DNA from 3 places in the Kitasatospora sp. NPDC004723 genome. Region 1 is predicted to be linked to each of the others. Evidence: riboswitches for the same ligand, from Rfam matches in the RefSeq annotation. Region 1 holds a riboswitch; each other region holds the start of a gene.
The links. Region 1 has a riboswitch for cobalamin ahead of ABZW10_RS04050 (prenyltransferase/squalene oxidase repeat-containing protein). Riboswitches for the same ligand answer to the same signal wherever they lie in the genome.

Region 1 (7,385 bases):
ACCCCGGTCGCGCAGTACGTCTACGCGACGGCCGCCGCGCACGGCAAGCGCGCGCAGTGCTTCGGCGGCGCCAAGAACCACATGATCGTCATGCCGGACGCCGACCTCGACCAGGCCGCGGACGCCCTGATCGGCGCCGGCTACGGGTCGGCGGGCGAGCGGTGCATGGCCATCTCGGTGGCGGTGCCGGTGGGGGAGGAGACCGCCGACGCGCTGGTGGCCAAGCTGGTGGAGCGGATCGGCGCGCTCAAGGTCGGCCGATCCGACGACCCGGCGGCGGACTTCGGACCGCTGGTCGGGCGCGATGCCCTGGATCGGGTCCGCGGCTATCTGGAGGCCGGCGTCCAGGAAGGTGCCGAACTCGTCGTCGACGGACGGGACTTCCGGCTGGAGGGCCACGAGGACGGCTACTTCCTCGGCGCCTCGCTCTTCGACCGGGTCACACCGGGCATGCGGATCTACCGGGAGGAGATCTTCGGGCCCGTGCTCACGGTCGTCCGGGCCGCCGACTACGAGGAGGCGCTGCGCCTGCCCAGCGAGCACGAGTTCGGCAACGGCGTGGCCATCTTCACCCGGGACGGCGACACCGCGCGCGACTTCACCCGCCGGGTGAACACCGGCATGGTCGGCGTCAACGTCCCCATCCCGGTGCCGGTCGCCTACCACACCTTCGGCGGCTGGAAGCGCTCCGGGTTCGGCGACCTCAACCAGCACGGCCCGGACTCGATCCGCTTCTACACCCGCACCCGCACGGTGACCTCGCGCTGGCCCTCCGGGGTCAAGGAGGGCGCCAGCTTCACCATCCCGACGATGGGCTGAGCGCCGTGCACGATCTCACCGACGAACAGCGAGCCGTCGCCCGGGCCGTCCGGGCCTTCGCCGACGAGCACCTCGCCCCGCACGCGGTGGAGTGGGACCAGGCCAAGCACTTCCCGGTGGACGTGCTGCGCAAGGCCGCGGACCTCGGTCTGGGCGGCGTCTACGCTCGCGAGGACACCGGGGGTTCCGAACTCACCCGCCTGGACGGGGTGGTGGCCTTCGAGGCGCTGGCCACGGGCTGCCCCTCGATCGCGGCCTACCTGTCGATCCACAACATGGTCGTCTGGATGGTCGACCGCTACGGCACCGACGGGCAGCGCTCGCGCCGGCTGCCCCCGCTCTGCTCGGCCGAGCACCTGGCCAGCTACTGCCTGACCGAGCCGGATGCCGGATCCGACGCGGCGGCGCTCAGCACCCGCGCGGTGCGCGAGGGCGACAACTGGGTGCTGGACGGCGTCAAGCAGTTCATCTCCGGCGCGGGAACCTCCCAGGTCTACCTGGTCATGGCCCGCACCGGCGGCCCGGGACCGCAGGGCATCTCGGCGTTCCTGGTGGACCGGGAGGACCCCGGGCTGTCGTTCGGCGGCAACGAGCGGAAGATGGGCTGGAACGCCCAGCCGACCCGGCAGGTGCTGCTGGACGGGGTGCGGCTGCCCGCCGACCGGCTGCTCGGCGCGGAGGGGGAGGGCTTCCGGATCGCGATGAGCGGGCTCAACGGCGGCCGGCTCGGCATCGCCGCCTGCTCGCTCGGCGGGGCCCAGAGCGCGCTGGAGCGGACCGTGGCCTTCCTCGCCGAGCGGGAGGCGTTCGGCACCCGACTGCTCCATGCCCAGGCGCTCCAGTTCCGGCTGGCCGACATGGCCACCGAACTGGAGGCCGCCCGGGCCCTGGTCCGGCGGGCCGCCGATGCCCTGGACCGCGGGGACGCCCGGGCGCCGCAGCTGTGCGCGATGGCCAAGCGCCACGCCACCGACACCGGCTTCGAGGTCGCCAACCAGGCGCTCCAACTCCACGGCGGCTACGGCTACCTGGCGGAGTACGGCATCGAGAAGATCGTCCGCGACCTGCGGGTGCACCAGATCCTGGAAGGGACCAACGAGATCATGCGCGTCATCGTCGCCCGCGGCCTGACCGGAGCCGCGTGATGAGCGACAGCACCACCGACGAGGTTCTGGTCCGGCGCGAGGGGCGGGCCGGGCTGATCGTCCTCAACCGCCCGTCAGCCCTCAACGCCCTCACCCACGCCATGGTGCGACGGATCGCCGCCGCCCTGGACGCGTGGGAGCACGACGACCGGGTCGCCACCGTCGTCATCACCGGTGCGGGCGAGCGGGCGTTCTGCGCCGGGGGCGACATCGTCGCCATCCACCGCGCCGCCACCGGCGGTGACGCGGCAGCCGTCGAGGACTTCTGGCGCGACGAGTACCGGCTCAACGCCCGGATCGCCCGCTACCCCAAGCCCTACGTGGCGATGATGAACGGCATCGTGATGGGCGGCGGGGTCGGCGTCTCCGCCCACGGCAGCGTCCGGATCGTCACCGAGAGCACCCGGGTCGCGATGCCGGAGGCCGGCATCGGCTTCGTCCCCGACGTCGGCGGCACCTACCTGCTCGCCCTCGCGCCCGGCGAACTCGGCACCCACCTGGCCCTCACGGCGGGGTCGGCCGGCGCCGGTGACGCCCTGCTCTGCGGCCTCGCCGACCACTTCGTCCCCGCCGAGCGGCTGCCCGCCCTGCTCGACGACCTCGCCGGGGCGCCCGTCCACGACGCCCTCACCCGCCATGTCGCACCCGCTCCGCCCGCCCCGCTCGCGGGCCGGCGCGCCTGGATCGACCACTGCTACGCGGCGGACACCGTCGAGGAGATCCTCGCCCGGCTCGGCGACAGCGGCGAGCCGGAGGCGAAGAAGGCCGCCGACCGGATCACCGCCAACTCGCCCACCGCGGTGAAGGCGACCCTGGCGGCCCTGCGCCGCGCCCGGTCGCTCGGCCCGCTGGAGGCCGTCCTCGACCAGGAGTACCGCACCTCCTGCGCCGCGCTCCGCGCACCGGACCTCGCCGAGGGGATCCGGGCCCAGGTGATCGACAAGGACCGCGCGCCGCACTGGAGCCCCGCCACGCTGGAAGCCGTCGAAACCGCCACCGTGGAGAGCTGGTTCGCCCCGCTGGGCGACCGCGAACTCGGCCTCGCCGACCTCACCCCCCTGGAGCGCTGGTGACCCACCGCATCGCCTTCGTCGGACTCGGCAACATGGGCGGCCCGATGGCCGCGAACCTCGTCAGGGCAGGTCACACCGTCACCGGATACGACCTGGTACCGGAAGCCCTCGACCGGGCGGCCGGGCACGGCGTCCGGATCGCCGCCACGGCAGCCGAGGCCGCCGCGGACGCGGAGGTGGTGCTCACCATGCTGCCGAGCGGTCGCCATGTCCTGGAAACCTACCGGGAGTTGGTCACCGCGAAGCGGGACGCGCTGTTCGTCGACTGCTCGACCATCGCCGTCGGGGACGCGCGCGTCGCTGCGGACCTGGCCCGGAGCGCCGGACACCGGGCTGTCGACGCCCCGGTGTCCGGGGGCGTGCCCGGTGCCGAGGCCGCGAGCCTGACCTTCATGGTCGGTGCCGACGACACCGACTTCGCCGCGGTGGAACCGGTGCTCACGGCGATGGGTCGCAAGGTCGTGCACTGCGGCGCCTCCGGCGCCGGGCAGGCTGCGAAGATCTGCAACAACCTGATCCTCGGGATCTCGATGATCGCGGTCAGCGAGGCGTTCGTGCTCGGGGAGAGCCTCGGGCTCGGCCACCAGGCGCTGTACGACGTCGCCTCCACCGCCTCCGGCCAGTGCTGGGCCCTCACCAGCAACTGCCCCGTCCCGGGCCCGGTGCCCGCCAGCCCCGCCAACCGCGACTACGCGGCCGGATTTGCCGCCGCCCTGATGGCCAAGGACCTCGGCCTCGCCGCCGACGCCGCCACCGCGCACGCCGTGCCTGTGGAACTCGCCAGTAGGGCCGCGGAGCTGTACTCGGACTTCGCCGCCGGCGAGGGCGCGGGTCTGGACTTCTCGGCGATCATCACCACTCTCAGGGAGAAGCACGCGTGAGCGACTACGAAACGATCCGGGTGGAGCGCAAGGGTCGGGTCGGGATGATTACGCTCGCCCGCCCGGAGGCACTGAACGCGCTCAACACCAGGCTGATGAACGAAGTCATCGCTGCGGCACGGGACTTCGGCCGCGACCCGGGGGTCGGCTGCCTGCTGATCACCGGATCCGAGAAGGCCTTTGCGGCCGGCGCGGACATCAAGGAGATGCGGTCGCTGGAGTTCGTCGACGCCTACCTCGGCGACTGGTTCGCCGCCTGGGACGAGCTCGGCCGTCTCCGCAAGCCGGTCGTCGCCGCCGTCGCGGGCTACGCACTGGGCGGCGGCTGCGAACTGGCGATGCTCTGCGACATCTTGCTCGCCGCCGACACCGCGAAGTTCGGCCAGCCGGAGATCAAGCTCGGCGTCATCCCGGGCATCGGCGGCTCGCAGCGCCTCACCCGGGCGGTCGGCAAGGCGAAGGCGATGGAGCTGTGCCTCACCGGCCGGATGATGGGCGCCGAGGAGGCCGAACGGGCCGGCCTGGTCTCCCGCGTCGTCCCGGCGGGCGAGCTGCTCGCCGAAGCGCTGGCGACGGCGGAGAAGGTCGCCGCGATGTCCGCCCCGGCGGCGATCATGATGAAGGAGAGCGTCAACCGCGCCTTCGAGACCACCCTCGCCGAGGGCGTCCGCTTCGAACGCCGGCTCTTCCACGCCACGTTCGCCACCGCCGACCAGGAGGAGGGCATGGCGGCCTTCGCCGAGAAGCGCCCGGCGGTCTTCAACCACCGCTGACGCCCGCCGTGGTGCGGCGCCCGGTAGAGGGGCGCCGCACCACGGTCGTGGGACGTCCGGGACCGGTCCGGTTTTTCCCGGAGGTCGGTCGTCGACGACCTGACGGGTCCTCCCGCGATTGGTCGTACTGGGCTCTTGACCCTCGTTTCACGCCTCGTCATGATGGTCCGTCATGTTCCGACTCCGCCGTCGGGGGAAGCCGGTCCGAATCCGGCGCTGACCCGCAACGGTAGGCCGTCGACCCCGTGTCGGCGGCGAGCCCGAGTACCCGTCGGCGGAGATGTGTCGTCCACTCCTCCCGTCGTGGTCTGCGGGCCGGAGCTCCGAGGGCTGCCCCAGCACGCGCCGACGCTCCCTCCGGGCCCCTGCGTCCAGGCCCGGAAAGGAACCTCGTGACCACGCTCCGCCGGACCCTCGGACTCCTCGCGATACCGGCCATCGCCTTTGCCACTGCCCTTCCGGCGGTCGCCGCACCGGTCGGGGCGGACTCGCCCACGATCCGTCCGGACGCCGCCGCAGCTGGATGGCTGGCCCGCCAGCTCGTCGACGGCGACCACTTCGAGTCCGTCTTCGACGGCACCGCCTACCCCGACCAGGGCCTCACCATCGACGCCGTCCTGGCCTTCGCGGCCTCCCGCAGCGCGGACACCGCCGCCGCCAAGGCGACCGCCTGGCTTTCGCAGTCGGCCGTCCTCGCCGGCTACCTCGGCGACGGCACCACCGAGGCCTACGCGGGCGCCACCGCCAAGCTGCTGCTCGCCGCGGAGGTGCGCGGCGCGGACCCGACCGCGTTCGGCGGCGTCGACCTGCCCGCCCGGCTGCGCTCGCTCCAGGCCCCGAGCGGCCGCTTCTCCGACCGCTCCCAGTGGGGCGACTACAGCAATGCCTTCGGCCAGTCGCTCGCCCTGATCGCCTTGCACCGCACCCCCGGTGGCGCCCCGGCCGCCGCCGTCGACTTCCTGGCCGGCAGCCAGTGCGCGGACGGTGGCTTCCCGGTCTCCTTCGGCCAGGCCGCCTGCACGAGCGACACGGACGCCACCGCCCTCGCCGTCCAGGCGCTCGCCGCCACCGGCCGCGCGGCCAAGGCGGCCGCCGGGCTCGGCTGGCTGACCGCCCACCAGAACGCCGACGGCGGCTTCTCAGCCGCCGGGTCCACCACGTCCAACGCCAACTCCACCGGTCTCGCGACCCAGGCGCTGCTCTCCAACGCCCGCTTCGGCGCCGGTCTCAAGGGCTGGAGCCGCCTGGTCACGTTCCAGCAGCGCTGCGACGCCGACCCGGCCGTGCGCGGCGCGGTCGCCTACGACGCCTCCGGCTTCAACTCTGGCAACGCCGCCCGGGCGACCGGCCAGGCCGTCCTCGGCCTGGCCGGCACCCCGCTGGCCACCCTCTCCGCCGCCGGGGCGCGCCCGGACGCGCCCACCCTGGCCTGCGCCGCGCCCGCCACCCCCTGACCACCCGCGACCGCACGAGGAGAGACCTGATGACCGAGCACCTGACCCGCCGCACCCTCGGCTCGCTCGCCGCCGTCGCAGCGCTGACCGTGAGCCTCCTCGGCGCCGGCGCCGTGCACGCTCCCGAGGCCCGGGCTGCCGCCTGCACCGGCACCACCGGCGTCACCGTCGTGGTCGACTTCACCGCCGTCGGCGGCGGCATCCAGACCGGCTGCGCGCCCGGCGACCCGGCCAGCGGCCTCGCCGCGCTCACCGGCGCCGGCTTCTCGTACACCTTCCACCCGCGCTACCCCGGCTTCGTCTGCACCATCAACGCCCTGCCGACGACCTGCACCAACCCCACCGGCAGCGCGTACTGGTCGTACTGGCACGCCCAGCACGGCGGACCCTGGTCGTACAGCAGCCTCGGCGCCGGCAGCTACAACCCGGCCCCCGGCGATGTCGAGGGCTGGGCCTTCGGCGCGGGTGCACAGCCGGGTATCACGGCGCCCTGACACCCGTTCGCACAGCCGGTGCCCCGGTCCTCCGCGACGGAGACCGGGGCACCGGCGGTTCCAGGGGTGGTCAGGCCGTCCGGCGCGGCCGGTCCCGGATCAGCTGCCGAAGCGCAGCGAGACGGTGTCGCCCACGTGGACGGTGGTGGCCCGGGTGGCGGCGGTGGCGGTGGCGCCGTCCAGGCTGACCTTCCAGGTGGAGGAGCCGCTGTTGGCGGTGCCGTTGAGCGCGGTGATCGTCCCGCCGCCGGTGGCGGGGGTGACGGCGGTGACGCAACCGCCCGGGGTGGCGGTGGCGGCCGCGTCGAGGACGTCGCCGAGCGTCGCGGTGGTGCCGGTCGGGTTGACGGTGACGGCGCAGACCTTGAGCGCGCCGGTGCCGTCGTCGACGACCAGGGCGAGCCTGGCGGCGGTGCCGGAGGTGAACGCGGTGGTGGCCGACCAGGTCGGCTCGCCGGCGGTGGCCGGTGCGGGCGGGGCGGCGGTGAAGCCGGCGCCGGCGACGGCGCGCAGGCCGTCGACGGAGGCGTAGGGGGAGGGGGTGGTGTCGGTGGGCTGGTACTTGAAGCCGCCGCCGGGCTTGAACTGCTGGGAGATCAGGAAGTCGATCGGGGTCTTGCCGGTGCCGCTGGTGAAGTCGGCGCCCTGGGGGTTGATGCCGCAGGCGTTCAGGCCGGAGACGGCCCAGCCGTTGGAGTCGGTGTTGACGCCCCACATGGCGTTGAACGCCCCGGAAGCCAGCAGCT
Region 2 (7,385 bases), on a different contig from region 1:
CGCACGCGGTGTCCGGCCGCGACCAGGGCTCGTACCACGGCGGCGCCGATGAAGCCGGCGCCGCCGGTGACCAGGATTCTCATGCCGCCGACGCTAGCGGCCGATCGGATCCGCGGCCCGGTGACACGGGACGGTGTCACTGATCGGCAGGACGCGGGTACCGCCCGCCCCGTAACGGCGGCCGGTGCTCGGCAGCACGGCGGGGACGGGTGGAGCGGGGCGGTTCTCGTCCGGCTCACCGGCCGCGACCGCCGGCGCGTCACCGACGCCGAGGCCATCGCCCGCCTCGCCGGCGAACCCGGTCAGCGGCACGGCGGCGTCGGCATCGTCGTCGTCAGCTCCACCGCGCACTGGCGGTCCCCGATCGCGTGAGCCCCTCCGCGCCGCCGTCTGCCTGGCTGCGCAGGTCGGCGCGGGTGGATCGCGGTGAGCCGGTCATGGAGTTCGCCCCGATCCTGGTGATCGCGATCAGCCGTGGTGGTCCGCCTGCTCCCTCTTGTGGCGGGGGAGCCGGTGGGACTCCACCGGTCGGCCGTCGGCGAGGTGTTCGGTGACGATGCGGCCGGCGGCGGCCGGGTCGATCCTCCCGTACCAGATGTCGTCCGGCTGGACGCTGACGACGGGGGCCTGGTTGCAGGGGAACTGGCACCCCGTCTGGGTGACGAGCACGTCGTCGTCGCCGAGGCCCTGTTCGGTCAGCTTCTGTACCAGGGCGCGTAGCCCCTCCTCCGCGCCCTTGGCCGTGCAACGCGGGCCGCGGCACACCAGGACCTGGTGCCGGTGACCGGGGACGTCCTCCCAGGCCGCGGAGGTGAGGCCGGGCTCCTCGCCGGTGATGGCCTTCGTCGCCGCGGCCACGGTGGCGACCGCGTCCGGCGAGTCGGCGAGGCGGGTCGCGACGAGGAGTTCGGGGCGGTGGCCCGCGCGTTCGCGCCACCAGTACGCGGCGATCCGCCGCAGCCAGGACTGGGCGGGGCCGGACGCCGCGAGGCGGACGCCGATCACGACCACGGTCGCGGCGCCCGCGTCGGCCAGCCTGGTCAGCTCGGCCGACAGGGAGGGGTCCGCCTGCTGCAGGAACGCGATCGAGGCCCGGTGCGAGGCGGCCGTGCGGAGAAGTTCGTCACGGCGCACGGCCTCCCCGGCCGACATGCCGACCAGGAGCACGGCGCTGCGGCGGGCGGGGGCGCCCGGGACCGGGGAGGTCATGGTGCTGTCCTTTCGTGGAGCAGTCCGTTCCACCGGATGTGCGGTCGGTCGTGCCGGGGGTGTCGTTCCACGGTGGCGTCGACGCCGTAGACGTCCGCGATCATCGACGAGGTGAGCACGTCGGAGCCGGGCCCGTGGGCGACCAGCCGGCCGTCGAGCAGGACGGCGACCTCGTCGCAGTAGGCGGCGGCGAGTTCGAGGTCGTGCAGCGCGGCCACCGTGGTGATGCCCAGCCCGCGCACGGTGCCGAGGAAGGCGAGTTGGTGGCGCAGGTCGAGGTGGTTGGTGGGCTCGTCGAGCAGGAGCACCCCGGGCTCCTGCACCAGCGCCCGCGCGAGCTGGACCCGCTGGCGCTCGCCGCCCGACAATGTCGGCCAGGACCGGTCGAGCAGGTGGCCGACATCGGCCGCCGCGACGGCACCGGCGAACACCGCCCGCTCGTGGGCGTCGGCGGCGGCGTCCGCCGGCACGGGCCAGCGGCCGCGGTGCGGGGTGCGTCCGAGGTCGATGACCTGACGGGCCGACAGCGACAGCCGGGTGTCCGCCTGCTGCTCCATGAAGGCCACCTGGCGTGCTCGCCGGCGGGCCGTGAGCGCGTGGAGGTCCTCGCCGTCCAGGAGGACCCGTCCCGCGCTCGGCCGGGTCAGTCCGGAGACCGCGCGCAGCAAGGTGGTCTTCCCGGCGCCGTTGGGTCCGAGCAGACCGGTGACCCGGCCGGGGGCGAACGCGAGCGAGACCTCGTCGAGCAGCGTGGCTCCGCCGATGCGCACACGAAGTCCCTCCGCGCGCAGCCCGGCGGGCGTCGCCGTCACTGACCGCTCCCGTCGGCCCGCCCCTGGCGCCACAGCAGCCAGGCGAAGAAGGGCGCTCCGAGCCCGGCCGTGATGACGCCGACGGGGATCTCCCGGTCGGGGAGGACCGAGCGCGCCACGATGTCGCTGCCCACCAGGAGGGAAGCGCCCACCAGCGCCGACACGGGCAGCAGGAGGGCGTGGCGCGGGCCGCAGACGAGCCGGACCACGTGCGGTACGACCAGGCCGAGGAAGCCGATGACGCCGGTGCTGGCGACCAGGCACGCGGTCACCAGCGCGGCGGTGGCGACGAGGAGCCAGCGGGTGCGCTCGACGTGGACGCCGAGGGAGCGGGCGGCGGTCTCGCCGAAGGCGAAGGCGTCCAGGTCGCGGGCCGAGGAGGCCAGGACCGTGACACCCGCCAGCGCGACCGCGGTCAGGAAGACGGCGGTGGGCCACCGCACGCCGGCGACCGAGCCCAGCGTCCACTCCATGACACCGCGCGCCGCGTTGCGGTCCCCGAGGACCAGCACGACGAACGAGGTGTAGGCCCCGCACATCTGTCCCACGGCGATGCCGGCGAGCACGGTCCGGGTGGTCGGCAGCGACCGGGTGCGCGCGCCGGCCAGTGCCAGCACGACGACGGCGGCGATCAGGGCACCGGCGAAGGCCGCCGTCGCCACCGCGCCGGTGCCCACGGCGCCGGACACGCCGACGCCGAGCACGATCACGGTGACCGCGCCGGCGGCGGCTCCGTCCGAGATCCCGAGCAGGAAGGGATCGGCCAGGTCGTTGCCGGTCAGCGTCTGCAACACCGCGCCGCAGACCGCGAGGCCGGCGCCGGTGGCGGCCGCTCCCAGGACCCGGGGCAGCCGCAGCTGCCAGACGATCTGGTCGTCGAGCAGCGTCACCTGCGGGTCGCCCAGCCCGAGACGGCGCACCACGACATCGATCACCGTCCGGACCGGCTCGTGGTGCGAGCCCACGGCCAGGCCGAGGAGCACGGTGGTCAGCAGCAGGGCCGCGGCGACGGCCAGGGCCGCCGCCGCGCGGCCCGGACCGGCGGACCGTACGGCGCTGCGGGCTGCGGTGGTCATGAACCCGGGCGCAGCTCGGCCAGCCCCTCGGACACCCGGGCGGCGCCGTCGGCGAGCCGCACGCCGGGGGTCGACTCCGAGAACGGCACCACCACGAAGGCCTTGCGCTGCACGGCGGTGAGCCTGCTCAGCACCGGGTCGTTCTCCAGGTAGTCGATCTTGGACTGGGCCGTGTCCGAGTCGGCGTCCGCGAGCACGATGGCGTCCGGGTCCGCGGCGACGACCTTCTCCCAGCTCACGTTCTGCCAGCTGCCGGGCAGGTCGCCGAAGACGTTGCGGGCGCCCACGGCGTCGAGCACGAGCTGAGGTCCGCCGTGGCCGGCGCCGACGTAGGGCGTCTTGGTGTCGGAGTCGAACCAGAGGATCTTCAGGTCCTTGCCCGCGGCCGCCGCCGTGAACCGGGCCAGCTGCTGCTCCTGCTGGCGCTGGATCTCGGTGGCCCGCTCCGCGACGCCGAAGACCTTGGCGACGTCGTTCAGTTCGCCCCACATCGCCTGCCAGGTCGTCGGCGGCACCTGGCTCTTGTCCGAGCAGCCGAACGGGGACAGGTACGACGGGATGCCCTGGCCGCGCAGCTCCTCCCGGGTGCCCGCGACCTTGTCGGTGAACGCGCTGGAGTAGGAGGCGTACAGGAAGCCGGGACGGGCCGCGAGGAGCTTCTCCTTGGTCGGATAGCCCTTGGAGAGCACCGGAACGGAGTCGTAGGCCGCCTTCCACTTCTCCGGGACGGCGTCGTCGAGGTAGGCGGTGCCGGCCATGCGGGACTGCAGGCCGAGGGCCAGGGCCACCTCGGTGGCACCCTGGTTGAGCGTCACCAGCCGGTCGGGCGGAGCGCCGACCGTCACGGTGGTCCCGCAGTTGTCCACGCTGACCGGCTCGGCACTTCCGGTCGTCGCACTGGACGCGACGGGCGCGGGGGCGCCCGCGCAGGCGCTGAGCACGCCGGTGAACAGGACGGCCGCGACCGTCCGGCCGACACGCGTCGGGCCTGCGGGGCGTGCGGAACGCATGGATCGGAACGGGCGCGGCAGAGCGCTGGGCACGTGTTCTCCAAAACCCTCGTGGAACATGTCGCGCCGTGGCCGGTCTCCTGGCTTCCGCATCGACACACCGCAGCCGACCTTCCCGGGCGGCTCTTCCAGCCCGCCCAGTGGTCCTGACCGCTGGCAGAGCCGGTCAGCGAGGGCCGCGGTACTCCGCGGCAACAGTGGCGAGGGCCGCACCGGACTCAGACCGGTTTCCCGAACACCATGGCGATTGCAAGGTATCAGGCGTGGTCAGGTCGGTGCCGGCCGGCACCTGGCGCGACTGCCGCACTTCCTCGGTCGGTGGCGACCGGCGACGTCCCAGGACTGTGGGGAGTACGCCAACTTCGGCCCTATGGTAAAGAGATGACCTCATTCCGCGACAGGGAACGCCGCATGATGGGAGAGATCGACGATCTGGCGGCGGCGAAGCTTCCGCTCGAACAGTTCTTCCGGCAGCTCCTCACCGTCCTCGGGCCCGCTCTCGGATCCGAAGCGGGCTGCCTGCACGGGGCCGATCCGGTCACCGGCTTCCTGACCTCCACCGTTGCCGAGGGCCTGCAGCCGACCGCCTTCGAGCACGCCATCCGGTTGGAGATGTGGTCCGACGACACCACCCGGTTCGTCGACATCCGGGCCGCCGGCCGCGTCGTGGAGACCGTCCACCGCGCCACCGGTGGCCGCCCCGAACGCAGCGTGCGCTACCGGGAGCTGCTCGCCGAGTTCGGACTGGGCGACGAGCTGCGGATGAACTTCGACGTCGGCGGCGGGCGGTGGGGAGCCGCCGCCTTGATGCGCGAGGCCGGTTCGGCGCCCTTCGGCGCGCGCGAGCAGAGACTGGCCGAACGGGCCGCCCGGGCGGTGGCCGCCGCCCTTCGCGACTATGCGCTGCCCGCCGCGGGCGGCCCTGACGGACAGGACGTCCGAGCGGACCCGCAGGACGGACCGTACTGGCTCGGGGTCGCCGTCATCGGCCCCACCGGTCAGCTCACCTCCGCGGACTCCGGGGCCCGGCAGCTGTTCGAGGAACTCTCCGAGCCGCAGTACCGCCCCGCCGGAGTACCGACCGCGCTGGTCTACCTCTCGGAGCGGGCCCGCACCCACGTGCCCTCCGCGAACGCGGGCGCCCACGCCTGGGCCCGGCTGCGCCGTCCCAGCGGCCAGTGGCTCGCCGTCCGCGCCTCGCTGCTCGACCAGAGCCCGCGGGGCAGCGTCGCCCTGGTCGCCCAGCCCGCGAGCCCGGTCGACGTCATCCCGCTGTCCCTGCTGGCACACCGGTTCTCCCCCCGCGAGCAGGAGGTGGTGCTCCAGGCAGTACGGGGCCTGAGCACCAGGGACATAGCCCACCGGCTCTTCCTGAGCCCGGCCACCGTCCAGGACCACCTGAAGTCGGCCTTCACCAAGACCGGCGTCCGCAGCCGCCGCGAACTCGTCGCGCTCCTCGCGGCCCCGTACACCGCCGGACTCGGCCGTCCCCCGGCCTGACGCCCCCACCCGGCCGGTCCCGCCCCGGAACCCGGCACGCGCCCGGACAGCACGCGGGCCCCAGGTCACTGACCTGGGGCTTGGTCGTTGAGCGGTCCGCAGCAGGTCGTCCTCCTACCACAGGGAAGAGGCGTCGCGCCCCCTGCAAACCTGGGATGTCACCGGTCGCCGCCGGATGGGAGGGTCTGTCCCGGCGCCGCCCCTGCGACGGGGTCCGCCCCGCACCCATGACACCTTCCCGGCAGAGGAGTTCCTGCCCCGTGCCACGCGCCCCTCACCCCGGAGTCCCCGCCGGCCGACGAGACCCCCGCCCTGCCTCCCGTACCGCCGAGGAACCCCGAACGCCGGACGGCCCGGCCACCCGAGGGTGACCGGGCCGCTCGTACGGGAGCCCTCACGCCGTGCCCCGAGGGCTCCGGGCCGGCACCGGCACCGGCACCGTAGGCGGTACCGCCGGGCGGACTGCCCACCGCCCCGCCCGGCCGTCACCACCGCGCCGCCGTCAGTTCCAGGGGTTGGCCTGCTGGTCGTTGATGGCGGTCCAGAAGCGGGCGTTGGGGCTGATGTTGCCGTACGCCCAGAAGCTCCACCCGCCGACGTACTCCAGGTTCGGGCCGTAGCGGCCGTCGTGGAACTCGGCCTGGCGCCAGCCGATGCCGAAGGACGCCTGGCAGACGCTGTTCGCGGCGGCCTGGCTGTTCAGTCGCGAGCCCTTCACCGGCTGGCTGAGCGCGACGGTGCCGCCGGACCAGCCGCTGTAGAAGCCGATGCTGATGCCGTCCGGCGCCGGGCTGTCGTCCACGTTGATGCAGAGGACCGGCAGCGAGACGGACGGCAGGGTGTCGCCGTTGTACGGGTCGCTCGGCGTCGAGTGCTGGGGGCCGCCGACCTGGACGGTCCCGTCCGGGCCCGTCGCGAGCACCTGCCAGGTCATCCCCTTGTGGGTGGCCGGTCCGGCGGCCTGCGCGGTGCTCGCCGAGAGGGGTACGAGGGCCAGGCCGAGTGCGACGGCCAGGGCCGCGGCCTGCTTCATGCGCTTCATCCAACTGCTCCTTGAGTGTGGGGGAGCCGGCCCAGCGGGGCCGGTGGGAGAAGACTCCCAACCGGATGCACAAAGTCGACACGAGTCCGTCATGAAATGGTCACAAGCCTCGAAGGTGCCCGGGCGCCTCGACGTCGGCCAACCACGGGAGGGACACATGGAGTTCAAGATCCTGGGGCCACTGGAAGTGTGGGCCGACGACGGTCGGCGGACCCGGACGGAGGGCGCCAAGCAGGAGCGGATGCTCGGCACCCTGCTGCTGAACGCCGGGGCCGTCGTCCCGGTGGCCCGCCTGGTCGACGCGGTCTGGGACGACGAACCGCCGGCCACGGCCCACCGCCAGGTGCGGAACCTCGCCGGGCTGCTGCGGCGCAAGCTCGCCGCCGCGCACGACGGGTCGCCGGTGCTGCTCACCGACGGCCCCGGCTACCGGATCGCACCGGACGGCCACCAGGTGGACGCCCTGACCTTCGCCCACCGGGTGTCGGTGGCGCGCCGGCTGGCCGAGCGCGGCGAACCCGCCGCAGCCGTCCAGGAGTTCCGGTCGGCGCTCGGCCTGTGGCGCGGCCCGGTGCTGGACGGGCTGTCCGGCAGCCTGCTGGCGGCCGGCTCGGTGGCACTGAACGAACTGCGGCTCACCGCCTGGGAGAACTGCCTGGACCTGGAGGCCGAACTCGGCCGGCACCGGCAGACCGTCCCGGAGCTGACCGCGCTGGTCGCCGAACACCCGCTCCGG
Region 3 (7,385 bases), on a different contig from region 1:
GCCGGCGAGGCCGGGGTGTCGATCTGCGGCTCGCGGCAGGTGCCGCGCACGGCGGAGACGGCGGAGGCCGCGTGCGGGACGGGCGAGAGGCCGAAGGTGCCCTCGCCGCCGCCGACCCGGCGCTCGTCCAGGCCGCGCCGCAGCAGTTCCAGCAGCTCGGCGTCGGCCACCGGGCCGTCCACCAGATGGAGGAAGGAGAGCAGCTGCGGCGCCTGGTCGACGGCCTGCCCGGCGAGCACCGCGAAGACGCCGCGCAGGGCGGCGGGCGGGACCGGGGCGAGCAGCGTCCAGGCGTCGAACAGCGCCGACCAGCCGCGGACCACCGCCTCGTCGTCGTGCTCCCAGGCGTGCAGGCGCCAGCCGGGGCCGGCGCCGCCGTCCCGGGCCTCGACCAGGCCGACCAGCAGGGCCTGGCCCCACGCCTTGGCAGCGGCGCCCACCGTCATGGCGAGCGCGCGGCCGGCGGCGCGGGCGTCGTCGGGCAGCAGTTCGCCGCGCTTGTCGACCTCGTCGAGATCGCCGGCCCAGCGGGCGATCCGGACGGCGTCGACCAGCATGCGGCGGGCCAGCGGAGCGAGTTCGGCGGGGGCGGGGAAGCCCTCCGGAACGGGGACCCGGCCACGGCCGGGTGCGGGGGCGGGGCCTCGTCGGCGGGGTACGCCCGGGGCCCCCGGCCTGGCGCCGGCGGTGCGGTGGGCCGTTCCGGGGAGACGGGTCACCGTCGCACCGGTACCGATCGTCGGCGGGAGCGGGGCATCACGGTCGCGCGGATTCCGAGACGTCACGTCGAGCAGTCTTCCCCTTGTACCGGCCATCTGTCACATCCGGTTGTCCGCGGGGGGCGGACGGGGGGCGCGGGGGCTCGACAAGATCGGGCAACAGAGGCCAAACCGGCTGGCTTGATCTATGTGGCGGGTTCATGCCACACGGAACGGGTGCGCCTCGGAATCCACCCGCGAGGGGGGGCGGAAGCGCGTCAGCAGAACGGCGTGAGCCAGCGGCGGAGGGTCTCGGCGTAACGGTCCGGGTCGGTGTTCCACAGCGCGGCGTGGTCGCCGCCGGGGAAGGCCTGGAGGTTGACCACGTCCGGGCGGCGGTGGGCGAGGCGCTCGGCCGCGGCGAACGGGGCCACCGGGTCGTCGGGGCCGTGCAGCACCAGGGTGGGCACCCGCAGGTCGGCACCCTCCGCCAGGCGGGCGAAGTCGGCCAGATCCACGCCGGTGCGGCCCTCGGCCGCGAGCGCGCCGAGTTCGGCCGCCGCGCCCCGGAAGCCGGCCCGGGCGGCGTCCCGGCGGGCGGTGGCCGGCCAGTCCAGCACCGGCGAGTCCAGGACGAGGCTGCTGATCGAGGGGGCGAGGTCCGAGCGGGCCGCGGTGTGCAGGACCATCGTGGCGCCGAGCGACCAGCCGTAGAGGACGACCCGGCCCGCGCCGGCGTCCAGGGCGGTGCGCACCGCCGCCTCGACGTCCCGCCACTCGGTCTCGCCGAAGTGGCCGAGGCCGTCCGGGGAGGCGGGCGCGCCGGCGTCGCCGCGGTAGGTGACGGCGAGCACGGGCAGGCCCAGGCGTCGCAGCTCGGACAGGACGGGCAGGGTCTGCGCGCGGTCGGCGCCGGGGCCGTGCACCAGGACCACCCAAGTGCCGCGCTTGCCGTCCAGCCGCCAGGCGGGCATCGCGCCGAGCTCGCCCTCGACGGCGGTCTCGGCGAACGGCAGGCCGAGCGCCTGCCCCGGGTCGCCGAGGTGGACCCGGGGGGTGAAGCGGACCTCGGTGCCGGGGGTGAGGGTGCCGCGGTCGGCGCGCACCAGGCGGCGGGTGACGCCCTGCCCGTCGCGGTGCAGGACCTCCTCGACGACCGCGTGGCCGTCCTCGCCCCACTCGACCGCCCAGCGGCCGGGACGCTCGCTCACGGGGGTGCGGGTGAAGGTGGCCTCGCCGGCGCCGAGACCGCGGACGAGCACCGGGCCGCTGCGGGCGCGGGCCTCCTCGGCCGGGCGGACCATCCGCTCGGACGCCCGGCGGCCGATCACCAGCACGGCGGCCCCGGTGCCGACGGCGGCGGCCGCCACGGTGGCCGCGATTCCCCAACGCATACTCGCTCCCCGGTGCTCGGTGTCTGGCTCGGTGGTCGTGTCTGGCTCGGTGGTCCGGCTCGGCGTCCGGTCCGCTGTCCGGACCGCTGCCCGGACCCACCCCTCAGTCCACCCGCGCGGGCGCAGGGAAGCCAGTAGGACACGGCCGTACGGGTTGTTCCGGGAGGAAAATCACACTGGCATGACGGGGGCGCCCGAGGTGTGACCAACACCCGCCGCGACCTCGGTTGACTCCCGGTTCGGGCCCGTGATGGGATCCTTCAGCCAATACGGAGGCATGCAGAGGAAGCCGGTGCGAGTCCGGCGCGGTCCCGCCACTGTCACCGGGGAGCACGACCGGAACACGCCACGGCGGGCCGTCAGAAGCCGCTGGAAGGCCCGGGGTGTGCGTTCGACCCGGAAGCCAGGAGACTCTCGCCCCCGGTTCGTCGATCCAGGGCGCGGACCCTGAGTGAGGACACGCACGCGATGCTGCGCCCTGCCGTGCGCCCGCTGTGCCGGGCCACCGTGTTCGGCGCCGGCGCCGTCGCCGGCTTCCTGGCCGACGCCCGCTTCGGCGACCCGCGCCGCGGCCACCCGGTGGCCGGCTTCGGTTCCGCCGCCGGCCGGCTGGAACGCCGGCTCTGGCGCGACCACCGCGCCGCCGGAGCCGCCTTCACCGCCGTCGCCGTGGGCACCGTCGCGGCCGGCGCGCTCGCCGCCGACCGGCTGCTGGCCCACCGTCCGCTCGGCCGGGCCGCCCTCGCCGCCGCCGCGACCTGGACGGTGCTCGGCGGCACCTCGCTGACCCGGGAGGCCCGCACCATCGGCCGTTCGCTGGCGGCCGGCGACCTGACGGCGGCCCGGGAGCGGCTGCCGCACCTGTGCGGGCGCGACCCGAGCGCGCTGGACGGGCCGCAGCTGGCCCGCGCGGTCGTCGAGTCGGTGGCCGAGAACACCGCCGACGCCGTGGTCAACGCCCTGGTCTGGGGCGGTCTCGCGGGCACCCCGGGCCTGCTGGCGTTCCGCGCGGTGAACACCCTGGACGCGATGGTCGGTCACCGCTCGCCCCGCTACGCCCGGTTCGGCTGGGCCTCGGCACGGCTGGACGACGTGGCCGGCTGGCCCGGCGCGCGGCTGACCGCGCTGCTGGCGGTGGCCGCCGCCCCCGAACCGCGCACCGCCTGGCGGGTCTGGCGGCGCGACGGCTCGGCGCACCCCAGCCCGAACGCCGGCCAGGCCGAGTCGGCCTTCGCCGGCGCGGTGGGCGTACGCCTCGGCGGCACGCTCCGGTACGGCGAGAGGGTCGAGCACCGTCCCGTGCTGGGCCGGGAGCTGCGCCCCGTCGGGGTGGACGACATCGAGCGGGCCTGCGTGCTCTCCCGACGGGTGGGCGCGCTGGCCCTGGGTACGACGGTCGCCGGGCACGTGCTGCTCCGGGCGGCCCTGGACGGGATGCGGAGGGGCAGGGCATGAGCAAGGCACTGCTGGTCGCCGGGACGACCTCGGACGCCGGCAAGAGCGTGGTCACCGCGGGCATCTGCCGCTGGCTGGCCCGGCAGGGAGTCGCGGTCGCGCCGTTCAAGGCGCAGAACATGTCGCTGAACTCCTTCGTCACCGCGGACGGCGCCGAGATCGGCCGCGCCCAGGCGATGCAGGCCCAGGCGGCCCGGGTCGAGCCGGAGGCGGCGATGAACCCGGTGCTGCTCAAGCCCGGCGCCGACGGCCGCAGCCAGGTGGTCCTGCTGGGCCGTCCGGTCGCCGAGGTCGGCGCGCTGGACTACCGCGAGCGCAAGCCGGTGCTGCTGGAACGCGCCCTGGAGTGCCTGGCGGACCTGCGCGCCCGCTTCGACGTGGTGGTCTGCGAGGGCGCGGGCTCGCCCGCCGAGATCAACCTGCGCGACCGCGACATCGCCAACATGGGCCTGGCCACCGCCGCCGGGCTGCCGGTCGTCGTGGTCGGCGACATCGACCGCGGCGGCGTGTTCGCCGCGATGTACGGGACGCTGGCGCTGCTGTCGGCGGAGGACCAGCGGCACGTGGCGGGCTGGTTCGTCAACAAGTTCCGCGGCGACGCGCGGCTGCTCGCCCCCGGGCTGGAGATGCTGCGCGAGCTGACCGGCCGTCCGGTGCTCGGCACCCTGCCGATGCTGCCGGACCTGTGGCTGGACGCCGAGGACTCGCTCGACCTGTCCACCGTCGTCGACCGGACCGCCGCGCGCGGCCCGCTCGGCGCGGACGTGCTGCGGGTGGCCGTGCTGCGCTTCCCCCGGCTGTCCAACTTCACCGACCTGGACGCGCTCGCCCAGGAGCCCGGCGTACTGGTCCGCTGGGCCACCCGGCCGGAGGAGCTGGCCGACGCCGACCTCGTCGTGCTGCCCGGCACCCGGTCCACCGTCGCCGACCTCGGCTGGCTGCGCGAGCGCGGCCTCGAACCGGTGCTCAAGGCGCGGGCGGCGGCCGGGCGGCCGCTGCTCGGCGTCTGCGGCGGCTACCAGATGCTGGCGCGCTCGATCGTGGACGAGGTCGAGTCGAAGGCGGGCGCGGTGGACGGCCTCGGGCTGCTGCCGACGCGGGTGCGGTTCGGCGCGGAGAAGGTGCTCGGCCGGCCGGTCGGCGAGGCGTACGGGGAGCGGGTCGAGGGCTACGAGATCCATCACGGCGTCGTCGCGGTGGACGGCGGGGAGCCGTTCATCTCCGATGGCCACGGACACGGCCTGGACGGCTGCCGGGTGGGCCAGGTGTGGGGAACCACCTGGCACGGCGCGCTGGAGAACGACGGCTTCCGGCGGGCGCTGCTGCGCGACGTCGCGCAGGCCGCCGGCCGGGCCTTCGTCCCCGCGCCGGACACCTCGTTCGCCGACGCGCGGGAGGCCCGGCTGGACCGGCTGGGCGAGCTGATCGAGGAGCACGCGGACACCGACGCGTTGTGGAAGCTGATCGAGGGCGGGGTGCCGGCGGCCGGATCGCTGCCGTTCCTTCCGCCCGGGGCCCCTGGGGAGACTGCATGAGTGACGTCCGTTACCCGTTCACCGCGATCGTCGGCATGGCCGACCTGCGGCTCGGCCTGCTGCTGAACGCCGTCTCCCCGGCGGTCGGCGGGGTGCTGGTGCGCGGTGAGAAGGGCACCGCCAAGTCGACCATGGTGCGCGCGCTGGCCGGGCTGCTGCCGTCCATCGCGACCGTCGACGGCTGCCGCTTCGCCTGCGACCCGGCGGCGCCGGACCCGCAGTGCCCGGACGGCGCGCACGCCGGCGCCCCGGTCTCCGAGCGCCCCGCCCGGCTGGTCGAGCTGCCGGTCGGCGTCTCCGAGGACCGCATCGTCGGCTCGCTGGACCTGGAGCGGGCGCTCGCCGAGGGCGTCAAGGCCTACGAGCCGGGCCTGCTCGCCCAGGCGCACCGCGGCGTGCTCTACATCGACGAGGTGAACCTGCTCCAGGACCACGTGGTGGACCTGCTGCTGGACGCCGCCGCGATGGGCCGCTCCTACGTCGAGCGCGAGGGCGTCTCGGTGCGGCACGCGGCGCGCTTCCTGCTGGTCGGCACGATGAACCCGGAGGAGGGCGAGCTGCGGCCGCAGCTGCTCGACCGGTTCGGCCTGACGGTGGAGATCGCCGCGACCCGCGATCCGGCGGAGCGCGCCGAGGTGGTGCGCCGCCGGCTCGGCTACGACGCCGACCCGGCCGCCTTCGCCGCCCGCTTCGCCGCGGACGAGCGCGCGCTGGCGGACCGGATCACCGCCGCGCGCGAGCTGCTGGCGCAGGTGGAGCTGACCGACACGGCGCTGCGCCAGATCACCGCCGTCTGCGCGGCGTTCGAGGTGGACGGGCTGCGCGCGGACATCGTGATGGCGCGCACCGCCGTCGCGCTGGCCGCCTGGTCCGGGCGCACCGAGGTGCTGGCCGAGGACGTCCGCAAGGCCGCCCAGCTGGCGCTGCCGCACCGCCGCCGGCGCAATCCCTTCGACGCGCCCGGGCTGGACGAGGAGCAGCTGGACCGGGTGCTGGAGGAGCACGCCGAGCCGGAGCCCGAGCCGCAGCCCGAACCCGGGCCCGCGACCGCCGAAGGGTCGCAGGAGGACCCGGACCCGGAGGGCGGCCCGGACGGTCCGGACGGCCCGGACGGCGACGGCCCGCAGGACGGCGGCCCCGACGGTGGCCCCGACGGCGGTGGCGGCGGCGCGCCGGAGCCCGCCGGCCCGGACGGCCCGCCCGTCGAGGCGGCGGACCCGGCGGCCGGGGAGGACCCCGCCCCGCAGCCCGTCCCGGCCCAGCACCCTGCCCCCGCCCGGGAGTCGGCGCCGGTCGCGGCCGGCGACCCGTACCGCACCCGGCTGTTCGCGGTGGACGGCACCGGGCGCGGCGCCCAGGGCCGCCGCTCCCCCGCCGAGACCGACGGCGGCCACACCGTCCGGGCCCGCCGCCCGCGCGGCCGGCTCGCCCGGCTGCACCTGAGCGCCACGCTGCGCGCCGCCGCCCCGCACCAGGTGGCGCGCGGGCGCTCCTCGCGCGCGCTGGTGCTGCACAAGGACGACTTCCGCGAGCAGGTGCGCCAGGGCCGGGAGTCCAATCTGGTGCTGTTCGTGGTGGACGCCTCCGGCTCGATGGCGGCCCGGCAGCGGATGACCGCCGTCAAGGGCGCGGTGCTGTCGCTGCTGATGGACGCCTACCAGCGCCGCGACAAGATCGGCATGATCACCTTCCGGGGCGCCTCGGCCGAGCTGGCGCTGCCGCCCACCTCCTCGGTGGAGGTCGGCGCGGCCCGGCTGGAGTCGCTGCCCACCGGCGGGCGCACCCCGCTGGCGGCCGGCCTGCTGCGGGCCCACGAGGTGCTGCGGGTCGAGCGGCTGCGCGACCCGGACCGCCGCCCGCTGCTGGTCGTGGTGACCGACGGCCGGGCCACCGGCGGCGGCCGGGACGCCGTCAAGCAGTCCCACCGGGCGGCCGGGCTGCTGGCCGCGCAGGGCGTGGCGAGCGTGGTGCTGGACTGCGAGTCCGGCCCGGTCCGGCTCGGCCTGGCCGGCGCCCTGGCGGCCCGGCTGCGCGCCACCTCCGTGACCCTGGACGAGCTGCGCGCCGACGGCGTCGCCTCGCTCGTCCGCGAGAACCGTCCGACCACCACCGCAGCGCGAAAGGCGGCCTGAGCCGACATGCCCAAGGGTGTCCCCGAGAGTGTCCCCGACGACGGCCTGACGACTCGTCAGCGCCGTACCCTGCCGATCACCGCCGTGCACACCGGCCCCGGCAAGGGCAAGTCCACCGCCGCGTTCGGCATGGCGCTGCGCGCCTGGAACCAGGGCTGGCCGGTCGGGGTG

Region 2: linked by a shared signal. The riboswitch ahead of ABZW10_RS07285 (ABC transporter substrate-binding protein) and the one ahead of ABZW10_RS04050 (prenyltransferase/squalene oxidase repeat-containing protein) in region 1 are both predicted to bind cobalamin.
Region 3: linked by a shared signal. The riboswitch ahead of ABZW10_RS33320 (cobalamin biosynthesis protein) and the one ahead of ABZW10_RS04050 (prenyltransferase/squalene oxidase repeat-containing protein) in region 1 are both predicted to bind cobalamin.

Annotation. Positions count from the first base shown of each region.
Region 1 covers NZ_JBEXJT010000002.1:218,051-225,435, forward strand. The annotation lists gene ABZW10_RS04025 (CoA-acylating methylmalonate-semialdehyde dehydrogenase) at 1-819, shown strand, start outside; gene ABZW10_RS04030 (acyl-CoA dehydrogenase family protein) at 816-1,964, shown strand; gene ABZW10_RS04035 (enoyl-CoA hydratase/isomerase family protein) at 1,964-3,037, shown strand; gene mmsB (3-hydroxyisobutyrate dehydrogenase) at 3,034-3,918, shown strand; gene ABZW10_RS04045 (enoyl-CoA hydratase) at 3,963-4,691, shown strand; cobalamin riboswitch at 4,838-4,982, shown strand; gene ABZW10_RS04050 (prenyltransferase/squalene oxidase repeat-containing protein) at 5,084-6,145, shown strand; gene ABZW10_RS04055 (flagellar hook-length control protein FliK) at 6,175-6,639, shown strand; gene ABZW10_RS04060 (hypothetical protein) at 6,739-7,385, opposite strand, start outside.
Region 2 covers NZ_JBEXJT010000004.1:166,148-173,532, reverse strand. The annotation lists gene ABZW10_RS07310 (NAD-dependent epimerase/dehydratase family protein) at 1-83, opposite strand, end outside; gene ABZW10_RS07305 (hypothetical protein) at 121-372, shown strand; gene ABZW10_RS07300 ((2Fe-2S) ferredoxin domain-containing protein) at 469-1,209, opposite strand; gene ABZW10_RS07295 (ABC transporter ATP-binding protein) at 1,206-2,021, opposite strand; gene ABZW10_RS07290 (iron chelate uptake ABC transporter family permease subunit) at 2,018-3,097, opposite strand; gene ABZW10_RS07285 (ABC transporter substrate-binding protein) at 3,094-4,107, opposite strand; cobalamin riboswitch at 4,160-4,365, opposite strand; gene ABZW10_RS07280 (helix-turn-helix transcriptional regulator) at 4,489-5,607, shown strand; gene ABZW10_RS07275 (hypothetical protein) at 6,110-6,649, opposite strand; gene ABZW10_RS07270 (BTAD domain-containing putative transcriptional regulator) at 6,807-7,385, shown strand, end outside.
Region 3 covers NZ_JBEXJT010000053.1:33,575-40,959, forward strand. The annotation lists gene ABZW10_RS33310 (hypothetical protein) at 1-557, opposite strand, end outside; gene ABZW10_RS33315 (alpha/beta fold hydrolase) at 977-2,092, opposite strand; cobalamin riboswitch at 2,315-2,527, shown strand; gene ABZW10_RS33320 (cobalamin biosynthesis protein) at 2,561-3,547, shown strand; gene ABZW10_RS33325 (cobyric acid synthase) at 3,544-5,082, shown strand; gene ABZW10_RS33330 (putative cobaltochelatase) at 5,079-7,214, shown strand; gene cobO (cob(I)yrinic acid a,c-diamide adenosyltransferase) at 7,221-7,385, shown strand, end outside.